DNA from 4 places in the Bacillus rugosus genome. Region 3 is predicted to be linked to each of the others. Evidence: riboswitches for the same ligand, from Rfam matches in the RefSeq annotation. Region 3 holds a riboswitch; each other region holds the start of a gene.
What was found. Region 3 has a riboswitch for thiamine pyrophosphate ahead of thiC (phosphomethylpyrimidine synthase ThiC). Riboswitches for the same ligand answer to the same signal wherever they lie in the genome.
Positions count from the first base shown of each region.

Region 1: linked by a shared signal. The riboswitch ahead of thiT (energy-coupled thiamine transporter ThiT) and the one ahead of thiC (phosphomethylpyrimidine synthase ThiC) in region 3 are both predicted to bind thiamine pyrophosphate.
Region 2: linked by a shared signal. The riboswitch ahead of M0696_RS08355 (acetylornithine deacetylase) and the one ahead of thiC (phosphomethylpyrimidine synthase ThiC) in region 3 are both predicted to bind thiamine pyrophosphate.
Region 4: linked by a shared signal. The riboswitch ahead of tenA (thiaminase II) and the one ahead of thiC (phosphomethylpyrimidine synthase ThiC) in region 3 are both predicted to bind thiamine pyrophosphate.

Region 1 is NZ_CP096590.1:3,054,509-3,057,634, reverse strand. Features, by position in the region: gene floT (flotillin lipid rafts scaffold protein FloT) at 1-441, shown strand, start outside; gene M0696_RS15585 (GNAT family N-acetyltransferase) at 459-980, shown strand; gene thiT (energy-coupled thiamine transporter ThiT) at 1,022-1,600, opposite strand; TPP riboswitch at 1,701-1,802, opposite strand; rRNA gene M0696_RS15575 (16S ribosomal RNA) at 2,262-3,126, shown strand, end outside.
Region 2 is NZ_CP096590.1:1,629,234-1,632,359, forward strand. Features, by position in the region: gene sigG (RNA polymerase sporulation sigma factor SigG) at 1-149, shown strand, start outside; gene M0696_RS08350 (ABC transporter ATP-binding protein) at 303-1,097, shown strand; TPP riboswitch at 1,110-1,212, shown strand; gene M0696_RS08355 (acetylornithine deacetylase) at 1,299-2,579, shown strand; gene M0696_RS08360 (YlmC/YmxH family sporulation protein) at 2,662-2,907, shown strand; gene pgeF (peptidoglycan editing factor PgeF) at 3,070-3,126, shown strand, end outside.
Region 3 is NZ_CP096590.1:991,425-994,550, forward strand. Features, by position in the region: gene M0696_RS04990 (hypothetical protein) at 120-323, shown strand; gene M0696_RS04995 (spore coat protein) at 341-622, opposite strand; gene M0696_RS05000 (Type 1 glutamine amidotransferase-like domain-containing protein) at 748-1,440, shown strand; TPP riboswitch at 1,509-1,616, shown strand; gene thiC (phosphomethylpyrimidine synthase ThiC) at 1,747-3,126, shown strand, end outside.
Region 4 is NZ_CP096590.1:1,268,334-1,271,459, reverse strand. Features, by position in the region: gene tenI (thiazole tautomerase TenI) at 1-548, opposite strand, end outside; gene tenA (thiaminase II) at 526-1,233, opposite strand; TPP riboswitch at 1,315-1,423, opposite strand; gene M0696_RS06415 (monovalent cation:proton antiporter family protein) at 1,485-3,126, opposite strand, start outside.

The DNA.
Region 1 (3,126 bases), 2.1 Mb from region 3:
GGGCTGGCAAAAGCAGAAGCTGAAAAAGCAAAAGGGGAAACAGAAGCAGAGGTTATCCGCCTAAAAGGTCTGGCAGAAGCGGAAGCAAAAGAGAAAATTGCGGCTGCCTTTGAACAGTACGGGCAGGCGGCGATTTTCGATATGATCGTAAAAATGCTTCCGGAATACGCGAAACAAGCAGCGGCACCTCTTTCAAATATTGATAAAATCACCGTTGTTGATACAGGAGGAAGCGGTGAGTCAAGCGGCGCCAACAAAGTAACCAGCTATGCGACGAACTTAATGTCAAGCCTGCAAGAAAGCTTAAAAGCATCGTCGGGAATTGACGTAAAAGAAATGATCGAGAACTTTTCAGGAAAAGGAAACGTAAAACAAAGCATTAACGAATTAACAAATGAAATAAAAGACGCAAAAACGGTCCAAAACCAGAATAATGACTAAGGAAAGGATACCAGTGGATGGTAACTGTACGAGAAGCAAAGTTAGAGGATATAAAGGACATTGCAAAAGTGCATGTAGACAGCTGGAGGACAACATATCAAGGAATTGTCCCGGCTGAATACTTAAACAGTCTGAACTACAAGGAATTTGAAGACAAATGGAAAAGTCGCTCGTTAAAAGGTGTATTTGTGGCTCACGATGACAAAGGCTCAATATTCGGCTTTGCTTCATTTGGACCTATTCGCTCTGAACAAGAAGGCTATGACGGCGAGCTATACGCTATTTACCTTTTAGAAGAGCATCAGCGGCAAGGTGCAGGCAGAGCGCTCTTAGCAAAAGGAGCGGAGTTTTTGCTTCATCATGGCTTTTCGAGTATGTTTGCTTGGGTCATTCAGGAGAACCCCTCAATTACATTTTATCAGGCCTATTCACCTGAAAGAGTAGCGGAGGATAGCTTTGAAATCGCAGGAGAAAGGCTGAAAGAAGTAGGGTTTGGCTGGCCGGATCTTTCTGCTTTGAAAACAGTTCTTAATAGATAACAAAAAACACCCCCCAGCGAACTGCGCTGGGGGGTGTCATGTTAAGCTTTGTCAGTTTTGAGCAAACGGGGTGCAGTCATAAATAATAAACAAAGGACAATTGCACAGATGATGAATGAAGGAACCATATAAGTAGCATTATAAGTTAAAGAATAAATCCATACCGGCGTTCCTTTTGGAGCATAGCTGCCGAAAAACACTGCCCCTGAAATGACATGCGCGGCATAGCGCAGGAAACTGCCGATGAATACTGCGCTGACTACTGAAACAATCAGCTTCCCTTTTGTTTTTAAAACAGCGGCTTTACGTACAGAAGAAGCGAAACATCCACTTATTCCGATAGCTGCGAACGCGACAATGTAATCTAACAATAGCTGTATAGGATGTTGTGCGAATAAGTTTCCGATTGCTATTTGAACCAGACCTGTCAGCAGGCCGGTAGTAAGACCTGCTTTGACACCCCACCGAAACGAAATCAAAAAGATCGGAATCATCATGATAGAGACCGAGCCTCCTTGAGGCATTCTAAGAAACATTCCTGAGACGATGTCTAAAATAACAGCAGCTGCAGTCATAATTGCAATTTCAATAAGGCGAACCAGTTGCTTAGATTGATTCATAAAAATCCCCTTTCATTGATAGACAATCCAAAAGGACAACAAAAAAGCAGCACGCGGAAGGATGAGAAAAGTTCCACGCACTGCTTTACGAGCTGCAATTCATTTGACTTTGCCACATCCCTACGCCAGCGTTAACTAACAGGTTCAAAGGGTCAGAACGATACCGCTCACTCTCAGCTTTAATGCTCCCCTTGTGGTCATCAATATTTAATTCGTTTCTACTATACAAGAAAAAGAAAAAAACAACAAGATCATACTACATGATGTATATGTTCTTTTAAAATAGTTATATGATAAATATGACATGACGAGAATTATAGTTTATTTGTTTTATAGAATTTTTTTTGAAAAAACTATTGCAATAAATAAATACAGGTGTTATATTATTAAACGTCGCTGATGAACAGCAGACAAAACAAGAAGCTTCAAAACAATTTGAAAAAAGTTGTTGACAAAAAATAAGCTGAATGTTATATTATTAAAGCTGCTTCATTGAGAGGCAACAGAATGATCTTTGAAAACTAAACAAGACAAAACGTGCCTGTTAATTCATTTTTATAAAATCGCACAGCGATGTGCGTAGTCAGTCAAACTAGGACCTGCACGATGCAGGTCGCACAGGCGTCGCCGCAGGATGCGGTGAACTTAACCTGTGATCCATTTATCGGAGAGTTTGATCCTGGCTCAGGACGAACGCTGGCGGCGTGCCTAATACATGCAAGTCGAGCGGACAGATGGGAGCTTGCTCCCTGATGTTAGCGGCGGACGGGTGAGTAACACGTGGGTAACCTGCCTGTAAGACTGGGACAACTCCGGGAAACCGGGGCTAATACCGGATGCTTGTTTGAACCGCATGGTTCAAACATAAAAGGTGGCTTCGGCTACCACTTACAGATGGACCCGCGGCGCATTAGCTAGTTGGTGAGGTAATGGCTCACCAAGGCAACGATGCGTAGCCGACCTGAGAGGGTGATCGGCCACACTGGGACTGAGACACGGCCCAGACTCCTACGGGAGGCAGCAGTAGGGAATCTTCCGCAATGGACGAAAGTCTGACGGAGCAACGCCGCGTGAGTGATGAAGGTTTTCGGATCGTAAAGCTCTGTTGTTAGGGAAGAACAAGTACCGTTCGAATAGGGCGGTACCTTGACGGTACCTAACCAGAAAGCCACGGCTAACTACGTGCCAGCAGCCGCGGTAATACGTAGGTGGCAAGCGTTGTCCGGAATTATTGGGCGTAAAGGGCTCGCAGGCGGTTTCTTAAGTCTGATGTGAAAGCCCCCGGCTCAACCGGGGAGGGTCATTGGAAACTGGGGAACTTGAGTGCAGAAGAGGAGAGTGGAATTCCACGTGTAGCGGTGAAATGCGTAGAGATGTGGAGGAACACCAGTGGCGAAGGCGACTCTCTGGTCTGTAACTGACGCTGAGGAGCGAAAGCGTGGGGAGCGAACAGGATTAGATACCCTGGTAGTCCACGCCGTAAACGATGAGTGCTAAGTGTTAGGGGGTTTCCGCCCCTTAGTGCT
Region 2 (3,126 bases), 640 kb from region 3:
ATGATAGGGAAAAAATGATTTTAAGAAAGCGATTCTTCCAAGGAAAAACACAAATGGAAGTAGCCGAAGAAATCGGGATTTCCCAAGCGCAGGTGTCCAGGCTTGAAAAAGCGGCTATCAAACAAATGAATAAGAATATTCATCAATAATGAAATGGAAAGCCTTTAAAACAATTTTTGTTTTAAAGGCTTTTCTATTAATTGCGGGCGGTTTACGTTTTGGAAAAAATAAGGTATCCTAGTCCGTACAAAGTTTTATGAAAATTTAAATAATTATAAAGAGCAGTAAAGAGGAGGACCACGATGATTTTGCAGCTTGACAATGTCTCACTAAAACGGAATGGAAAATGGATACTGAGAGATATTCATTGGAAAGTAGAAGAAAAGGAAAATTGGGTGCTTTACGGACTGAATGGCGCCGGAAAGACAGCGCTGTTAAATATGCTTTGCTCATATTATTTTCCAACATCGGGCGAGATGCAGGTGCTTGGCCATGAATTTGGTAAAACGGAGCTTGGGGAGAAGCTCAGAAGGAAAATTGGCCTCGTCTCAGCGGCTCTTCAGCAAAAGTTTTATCCTGCAGATTCAGCATTTGAAATTGCTTTAAGCGGAGCTTACGCTTCGATTGGCTTATATGAAACACCAAGTGCAGAAATCAGGGAAAAAGCGATTGGCTTGTTAGAGGACTTGGGAGCAATTGAATATGCCGACCGCCGCTATGAAACCCTTTCTCAAGGAGAAAAACAAAGAGCTTTGATTGCAAGAGCGCTAATGGCCGATCCAGAGCTGCTGATATTGGACGAACCAGTCACAGGGCTGGACTTTATTGCCCGGGAAAAGCTGTTAGATACGATTACATACATTGCAAATAAAGAAAACGCGCCATCGATCCTTTATGTGACGCATCATGCGGAAGAAATTTTGCCGGTGTTTGACAAAGCCCTTTTGTTAAAAAAGGGAGAGGTCTTTAAATCGGGGGAAATAAAGGAAATGCTGACTGATCAAATACTTTCTGCTTTTTTTGATACGCCAATCCATGTATTATGGAATCATGATCGGCCGTTTTTAACAAGAGCAGAGCCGATAACGAATGCCTGACAAACACATATCGATTCATCCTAGGGGTGCTTTTCGAAGCTGAGAGAGATATTTGTCTCAACCCTTTTGACCTGATCTGGATCATGCCAGCGGAGGGAAGCGGTGAAAAATTCAGAGTACGTAGGACTCTGTTTGTTTTTATTGAGCCGTTTCATAACATATGAAACGGCTTTTTGATTTTAAGTAAAGGAGCGGATCACATTGAATCAACAAATAGACTCTCTGATAAAAAAAGTGGAAGCCCAAAAGGAGGAGCTTATTCAGCTTGCAAAAACGCTGATTTCTTATCAAACACCTGCTCCGCCTGCAAGAAATACAGACGGCATTCAATCATGGATTGCCGGATTTTTAAATGAAATGGGATTCACGATTGACAAATGGGATGTGTACCCGGGAGATCCCAATGTTGTAGGCCTGCTAAAGGGAACAGATTCAGCAGATTATCATAGCTTGATCATCAATGGTCATGTAGATGTGGCAGAGGTAAAAGAGGATGAGGATTGGGAGCATGATCCGTTTCATCCAATCGAAAAAAACGGTCTCTTAATCGGGCGAGGCGCTTCTGATATGAAAGGCGGAATGGCGTGTGTGCTGTTTGCTGTCAAATTGATTCGTGAAGCCGGCATTGAACTTCCCGGTGATTTGATTCTGCAATCGGTTATCGGGGAGGAAGTCGGAGAAGCCGGTACGCTTGAATGCTGCAAGAGGGGCTATCATGCTGATTTTGCAGTTGTTGCGGATACGAGCGATATGCATATTCAAGGCCAAGGCGGTGTCATTACAGGCTGGATCGAAATCAAAAGCAGTCAAACGTTTCATGATGGGACGAGGCGGAATATGATTCACGCAGGCGGAGGAACATTTGGAGCAAGCGCAATTGAAAAGATGGCAAAAATCATTGCAGGCCTCGGTGAACTTGAACGCCACTGGTCCATTATGAAAAGTTATCCCGGTTTTAAACCAGGCACAAATACGATTAACCCGGCTGTCATAGAAGGCGGCAGACATGCGGCTTTTATAGCGGACGAGTGCCGGCTGTGGATCACAGTCCATTTTTACCCGAATGAAACTCATGAACAAGTGGCAGCGGAAATAGAAGATTACATTAACCGACTGAGTGACAGTGATATTTGGCTTAGGGAAAACCGCCCTGTTTTCAAGTGGGGAGGCTCATCTATGATTGAAGACAGAGGAGAAATTTTTCCGGCTCTGGAAGTTGACCCTTGCCACCCAGGCGTCTCAGTGCTTACAGCTTCTCACGAGAAAGTGAAACGGGAGTGTCCGGTTGTTGACGTTTCTCAATCCGTTACAGACGGAGGCTGGCTGTATAATGCCGGCATACCAAGCGTGATTTACGGTCCTGGTGATCTGCATAATGCACACTCTGTGAACGAGGAGGTATCGATTGAGCAACTGGTAGATTATACGAAAATTATGCTCAATTTTATCATCGGCTGGTGCAGCCGTAAAAAAGAACAGTGACCATGAAAATTTCTTCTTGCTGACAAGGTTCAGCCCGCCCGTTCATATACTTGAAAAAAGGACGGAAAAAGGACGTGATGGAATGATCAGCATTTCAGAATTTCAGGTGAAGGATGTCGTCAATGTCTCAAATGGAAAAAAGCTGGGGAGCATTGGTGATATAGATATCAATGTGACCACTGGAAAAATTCAGGCGATCATACTGGGGGGGAATGGGAAAGTTCTCGGATTTTTTGGAAAAGAAGAGGAATTGGTCATTCCATGGCGAAATATAGTAAAAATCGGAGAAGATGTAATCTTGGTCCGATTAAGTGAACCGCATGCATAACCTGCTTTGTCTGCCGCGGATTGGCAAATGCCGGAAGTCTCGATTCTTCCGGCACATTTCATTTAGAAATATGCAAATCGGCGCTCAACGAATGCAGAAAGATGTGGTAAAATAAGTGGGAAATTCCGCTTTTTTAAATGTTTGTCGAAAGGTTGGATCATCATGAATATATATCACCCATTCAGTCTTACCACACCCTCGACACTCATGATACAAGAC
Region 3 (3,126 bases):
CTTTTTCTCAACAGATATACGTAAGAAAGAGAAAAAAGATTCGTTTGATTCGTACTTTTTACCTATTATTCGTCCGGCCTAGGGACAGACTAAGAATAATATTGAAAACAAAGGAGCGGATTGAAATGGATAAAGAAAGTATGGTTGCTGATGAATTACACAGAATGTTTTTGGCTGGTGAGCTGCAAATCACGGTAGAGGAGGATATAAACAATATTTCCGAAAGGTTGAGAAACGGAGATCTCAGTTTAGACCGATTAAGCGGTGAAGACGCGTTTATAAAAGAAACTGTAAACGAGGCTTTAAGAAGAGTGGAGCAATAAAATGAAGAGACGGGATCTCAGAGATACCGTCTTTTTTGTATGACTTTGTTACAGTTCTCTGCAAGATAAAGTGAATCGATTTGAAATGGTTTATCCAGTAGCCAGCCTTTTTCCATCAGGAGGTCAGATAGTTCTCTATGCAGATGAACAGCTGCATCTAATTGATCATACAACGCTGTTCTGAGGTCGGGGTTAGTTGTTTCTGTTATTGCGACCATGTACTTTTTAATGCTGGTTTTTATTGTTGTTAAGCAAACAAGAATCATTATAGGTCTGGTAGAGACTAAGAAATCGTTCAATGGCTTCACCTCCTGTTATGTCAGGGATTTTATCTCCTAGATTTTCCTATTAAGTATTTAACCTTGTATCATGCATTTATACAAAATGCTATAATGAGTAACAAATTTTTCCGGGGAGTGGGATGATGAAACAGATTATTGCAATGGATGGCCGGGGTTTTTCGATGGAGCCGGAAAATTTGGCCCTCGATCAATACATCATCAATCAATCGGAACGGAAGCCGCCTCGCATTTGTTTTTTGCCGACGGCGAGCGGTGATTCCCAAAATTATGTTCAGCGATTTTATCATGCATTTCAAACACTGGATTGTGTGCCGTCTCATTTATCCTTATTTAAGCCGCCGTCAACAGATTTAACTTCTTTTGTTATGGAAAAGGACGTGATTTATGTTGGCGGGGGGAGTACGCGGAACATGCTTGTGCTGTGGAAGGAGTGGGGGCTGGATCTTATTCTTAGAGAGGCATGGAAGAACGGTGTGATTTTAGCTGGATTAAGTGCCGGTGCGATCTGCTGGTTTGAAGAAGGGGTGACAGATTCAGCCGGACCGCTGACAAGCATGAAAAGTTTAGGTTTTTTGCAAGGGAGCTTCTGTCCTCATTATGACGGTGAAAAGGATCGGAGACCGATATACCACCAGCTGATATCTAACGAATTCTTGTGCGATGGCTATGCGGCGGACGACGGAGCGGCTCTTCATTTCATAAATGAACAGCTGTTTCAGATAGTGAGTTCAAGACAGGATGCAAAGGCATATCGGGTGATGAAGGGTGAACATGACATATCTGAAACCCCGCTGCCCGTCAGATATTTAGGGTGAATTGGCTGAATATTTTCTACATTTCTCTTTTTTTCAGATTGTTTTTATGTTAAGATGAGTGCGAAATCAATAGTTACTGGGGGTGCCCGCTTTCGGGCTGAGAGAGAAGGTAAGCTTCTTAACCCTTTGGACCTGATCTGGTTCGTACCAGCGTGGGGAAGTAGAGGAATAGCTTTTATTATTGTCGTGTGGGCAATAATATGTTTCTTTCTGACTGCAACCGGGTTCATTATTTGAATCCGGTTTTTTGTGCTGGTTATGGGCTTGATTTTGTCCTTTCAAACGAAGAGAGGGGAAGGATCAGTGATGCAAAACGATTCAGTGCAGCAAGCCAACATTTCCATTATGTCGAGTTTTTCGGGGAGCAAGAAAGTGTATGTGGAGGGTTCTTCTTCGGACATTCAAGTGCCGATGAGGGAAATTGCATTAAGTCCGACGACTGGGTCGTTCGGCGAAGAGGAAAACGCGCCTGTGCGTGTTTATGATACAAGCGGACCGTATACGGATCCTGAGGTGACCATCAATATTCAAGAAGGATTAAAGCCTCTCCGCCAAAAATGGATCACAGAGCGCGGCGATGTCGAAGAATATGAAGGACGGGCGATAAAACCAGAAGATAACGGTTATAAAAAAGCAAATCCAAACGTAAGCTACCCAGGACTAAAGCGGAAACCGCTGAGGGCGAAAGCTGGCCAAAATGTCACTCAAATGCATTATGCCAAAAAGGGGATGATTACACCTGAGATGGAGTTTATCGCAATTCGCGAGCATGTGTCTCCTGAATTTGTCAGAGATGAGGTAGCAAGCGGCCGGGCGATCATTCCTTCAAATATTAATCACCCTGAAAGTGAACCAATGATTATCGGCCGGAATTTCCATGTGAAGATTAATGCGAATATCGGGAATTCAGCGGTTACGTCATCCATTGAAGAAGAAGTGGAAAAAATGACGTGGGCCATCCGCTGGGGAGCGGATACAATGATGGATCTTTCTACCGGAAAAGACATTCATACGACGCGTGAATGGATTATCCGCAATTGCCCTGTGCCTGTTGGAACTGTTCCGATTTATCAGGCGCTTGAAAAAGTAAACGGTGTAGCGGAGGATTTAACGTGGGAGATTTATCGTGATACACTGATCGAGCAGGCAGAGCAGGGAGTGGATTATTTTACGATACACGCTGGTGTTTTGCTTCGGTATGTGCCGCTGACTGCCAAACGGACAACTGGAATCGTGTCACGCGGGGGAGCGATTATGGCGCAGTGGTGTCTGGCTCATCATCAGGAAAGCTTTCTGTATACACATTTTGAAGAAATCTGCGAAATCATGAAAACGTATGATATTGCTTTTTCTCTTGGGGATGGTCTGCGTCCCGGATCAATCGCTGATGCCAATGACGAAGCGCAGTTTGCTGAATTAGAGACGCTTGGAGAGCTGACGCAAATTGCCTGGAAGCATGATGTTCAGGTAATGATTGAGGGACCGGGGCATGTGCCGATGCATAAAATCAAAGAGAACGTCGATAAACAAATGGACATTTGTAAAGAAGCGCCTTTTTACACCTTGGGGCCGCTGACGACAGATATTGCGCCGGGCTATGACCATATTACTTCAGCGATTGGAGCGGCGATGATCGGCTGGTATGGAACAGCAATGCTTTGTTATGTAACGCCCAAGGAGCATTTG
Region 4 (3,126 bases), 280 kb from region 3:
GCGGAAGAAAAAATCCCCGACATGACTGCAATGCCATCTGCTCCAGCTTGTTTTACGGCTCTTAATCTGTCCGGCGTCATTCCTCCGATTGCAATAACCGGGACAGAAATCCGCTGTGCGATATCTGACAGCAATGACACACCTCTGCCTTCAAGACCCTTTTTACAATCCGTTTCAAACACATGGCCGAACAGCACGTAGTCTGCGTCTTCCTTTTCTGCTTGAACCGCTTCCTCCAGTGAGTGCACCGACCGCCCGATATGCAGGTGAGGAAATCTGGCTCTGACCTGCTTCGGCGAAAAGCTGCTGCTTGGCAGCTGCACGCGATGAATTGTAGAAAAAAGCGCAATATCCACCCGTCCGTTCATGACCAGTTTTCGTTTATCAACACCGCCTTCAGAAATAAGCTCAAGCAGTTTCAAAATATCTGCCGCCGATTTTGAGCGTTCCCGAATGTGAATAAAATCAACTTCATTCTGAATAGCTATAATTGCTCTCGCTAACTCTTCAAGCGGCTTGCAGTCATCAGTTATGGCGTGAAGCTCCACATTCCTCCACCTCTTTTATGCCGCTGTCAGACCAGCCTTCTTTTCGATAGGCCATTCCCCAAAATTGATACTCATAGAAGCTGGAGATGACAAAATTCTCTTTCATCTTTGCGCGCACTTCCTCCGTGCTGTTTTCCGCCAGCTCATCAAACCGGTTGATTTGCTCTTCGACCTGCTGTCTGAACCAGTCACCGCCGTATGTGCCAATCCACTTTTGATAAATCGGATGTCCCGGGTCACAATGCAGCAATTTCTCACCAACCTCGTAATAAAGCCAGTAGCATGGAAGCAGAGCCGCTAAAATCTCAGCAAAATTTCCGCTCAAAACTGAACGATACATATGGGATGTATAAGAATACGCCGTAGGAGACGCCTTAAACGCCTTACGTTCTTCCTCACTGATTTCCAACAGCTCCGTAAATTCGCGATGAAGCGCCATTTCCGCCTCATATGTACCTTGGGCGTGGCTTGCCATCCGTCCCGTTGTATAAAGGTCCTTCGCATAAGCGGCGCCAAACGATTGCACCTTCGCAAAATGCGTTAAATAATAAGAATCCTGAAGCACGTAGTATTTAAAACGGTCAATCGGAAGCGTTCCATCACCGATTCCCTGAACGAACGGATGGACAAAACTCCCCTCCCACCATTCTGCGGCTGCACTGCGGCATTCTTCTGAAAACTTCACACGTCATTCCCCCTGTCTGATAAATAAAAAAACCACTTTCCCGCAAGGAAAAGTGGTTTGGAATTGGCATAGTAAAATAACACAAATACCGCTCCACTTCCCTACGCAGGTCTGAACCTGTTCAAGTTATGAGGGTCTAAAAGTCACACTTTTATCTCAGCCCTTATGAAGGACACCCCTAGTGGTTATACGAATACATATTGAATTGTTCTGCACCTCTATATTAACACGAATCCCTATTTGGTCAAGGTTTATCCTTCTAATGTTTTCTTAAGCTCCGTTACGTACCCCCGAGATCCGGTAACAATTAAGCGGTCTCCCAGTTTCAGCCTTGTGTCCCCATGTGGAACGATGCTATCCACACCCCTGAAAATCCTGACAAAGATGACGTCGCCTGTTAAAGGGAATTCCCGCAAAATCACACCGTCGTAAGTGCTGTTTTCCATATTAATTTGATACAGCGAAGACTCCTGGTTCGTGAGAAGCCTCATGACTCCAGGCGCTTCTATCAGAGCGCGAAGCAGTGTTTTTGTTGACAACAGAATAGAAAAGATGCTGATTCCCTGCTCCTTCAGAGCTGCTTCATTCTCCGGTGATCCTACGCTGGCAATGATTCTTTCTGTGCCTTTTTCTTTTGCAAGTAATGCAATGTCCGCATTCATGTCTTCATTCCCTGTCGCAACAACGAGGATATCCGTATCAAAAATGCCGAGTGATTCAAGCGTCTCGTGTTCATAGTCAGAAATCGTTTCGACAGTAAATACTGATTCTGACAGCTTTTCCTCCGCATTCTCTTGGTATACGTGTACAACACGCACATCATACTCTTCCTCCGGCAGTTCAAGAGTAACAGGCAATGTCATTTGGTTTGCACCGATAAACGTAATCGTCTTTTTCTCCTCCGGCTGCTCCTCCCGTTTGTACAATTTTTTAAAGAAGACCGGCGAAAAAATACTGGCAATGACGGCTACTAACGTCAGCGCTCCTGACATATTTGCGCTGATCACGTGAAGCTGCTGGCCGATTGTCGCAGCGGCAATCACGAGCGAAAGCGTTGATGTCAGCAGGAAACCAGATGCCAAAACGGTTCGGTTATCATACCACTTCTTCAAGTACAGGACAGGAATGATTTTGCTGACTAACAGCGCCAAAAGCAGAAGTGGAATCATGATTAATATTTTCGGATCTTGGAAAAGGGTCCATATATCCAGCTTCACACCGACCATCACAAAGAAAATCGGAATTAAGAACCCGTAGCCGAATGAATCCAGCTGCTGAACAAGTTCTTTGTTTGGTGAAAGAAGGGAAACGAGAACCCCTGCTAAGAAAGCGCCGAGAATATTTTCTGCCCCAAGTGATTCAGACAGGGCAACGAGTACGATAATTAACGTAAAAATCGCGCGCGTTCCGATCTGGATCGTCCCTTTTGACATGGATTGAACAAAAGAGCGATGTTTGAAGACCCGGCCGAAAAAGTAAAGCACCACTCCGGCTGCAAACAGGATCATCAGAAGCCACATGTTTCCGCTGTCCTCTCCGTATAAAGAGGAAAAAACAGCAAGAAGAATCATCGTAGCCAAATCAGCAATAACAGCAACGAGCAAAATAATCTGCCCGATATTTGAATTCATGATTCGTTCTTCTTTTAACGTTGGAACGACAACGCCTAATGAAATCGTTGAAATAATAAGCGTCATTAAGAATGCATTTTCGATAAATCCTGCCAAGACGAACCCATAAGACAGCAGCAATGATAAAATAAAAATACCGCCAAAGATAATAGATGCCGCAGCAAACGTATTAGGCGCTTCTTTGCCGTTCGGCATAAGCTGCTTTTTCTTTCCTTTCTCAAACGATGAAAAATCAATTTCAAGCCCGCTTAAAAACATTAAA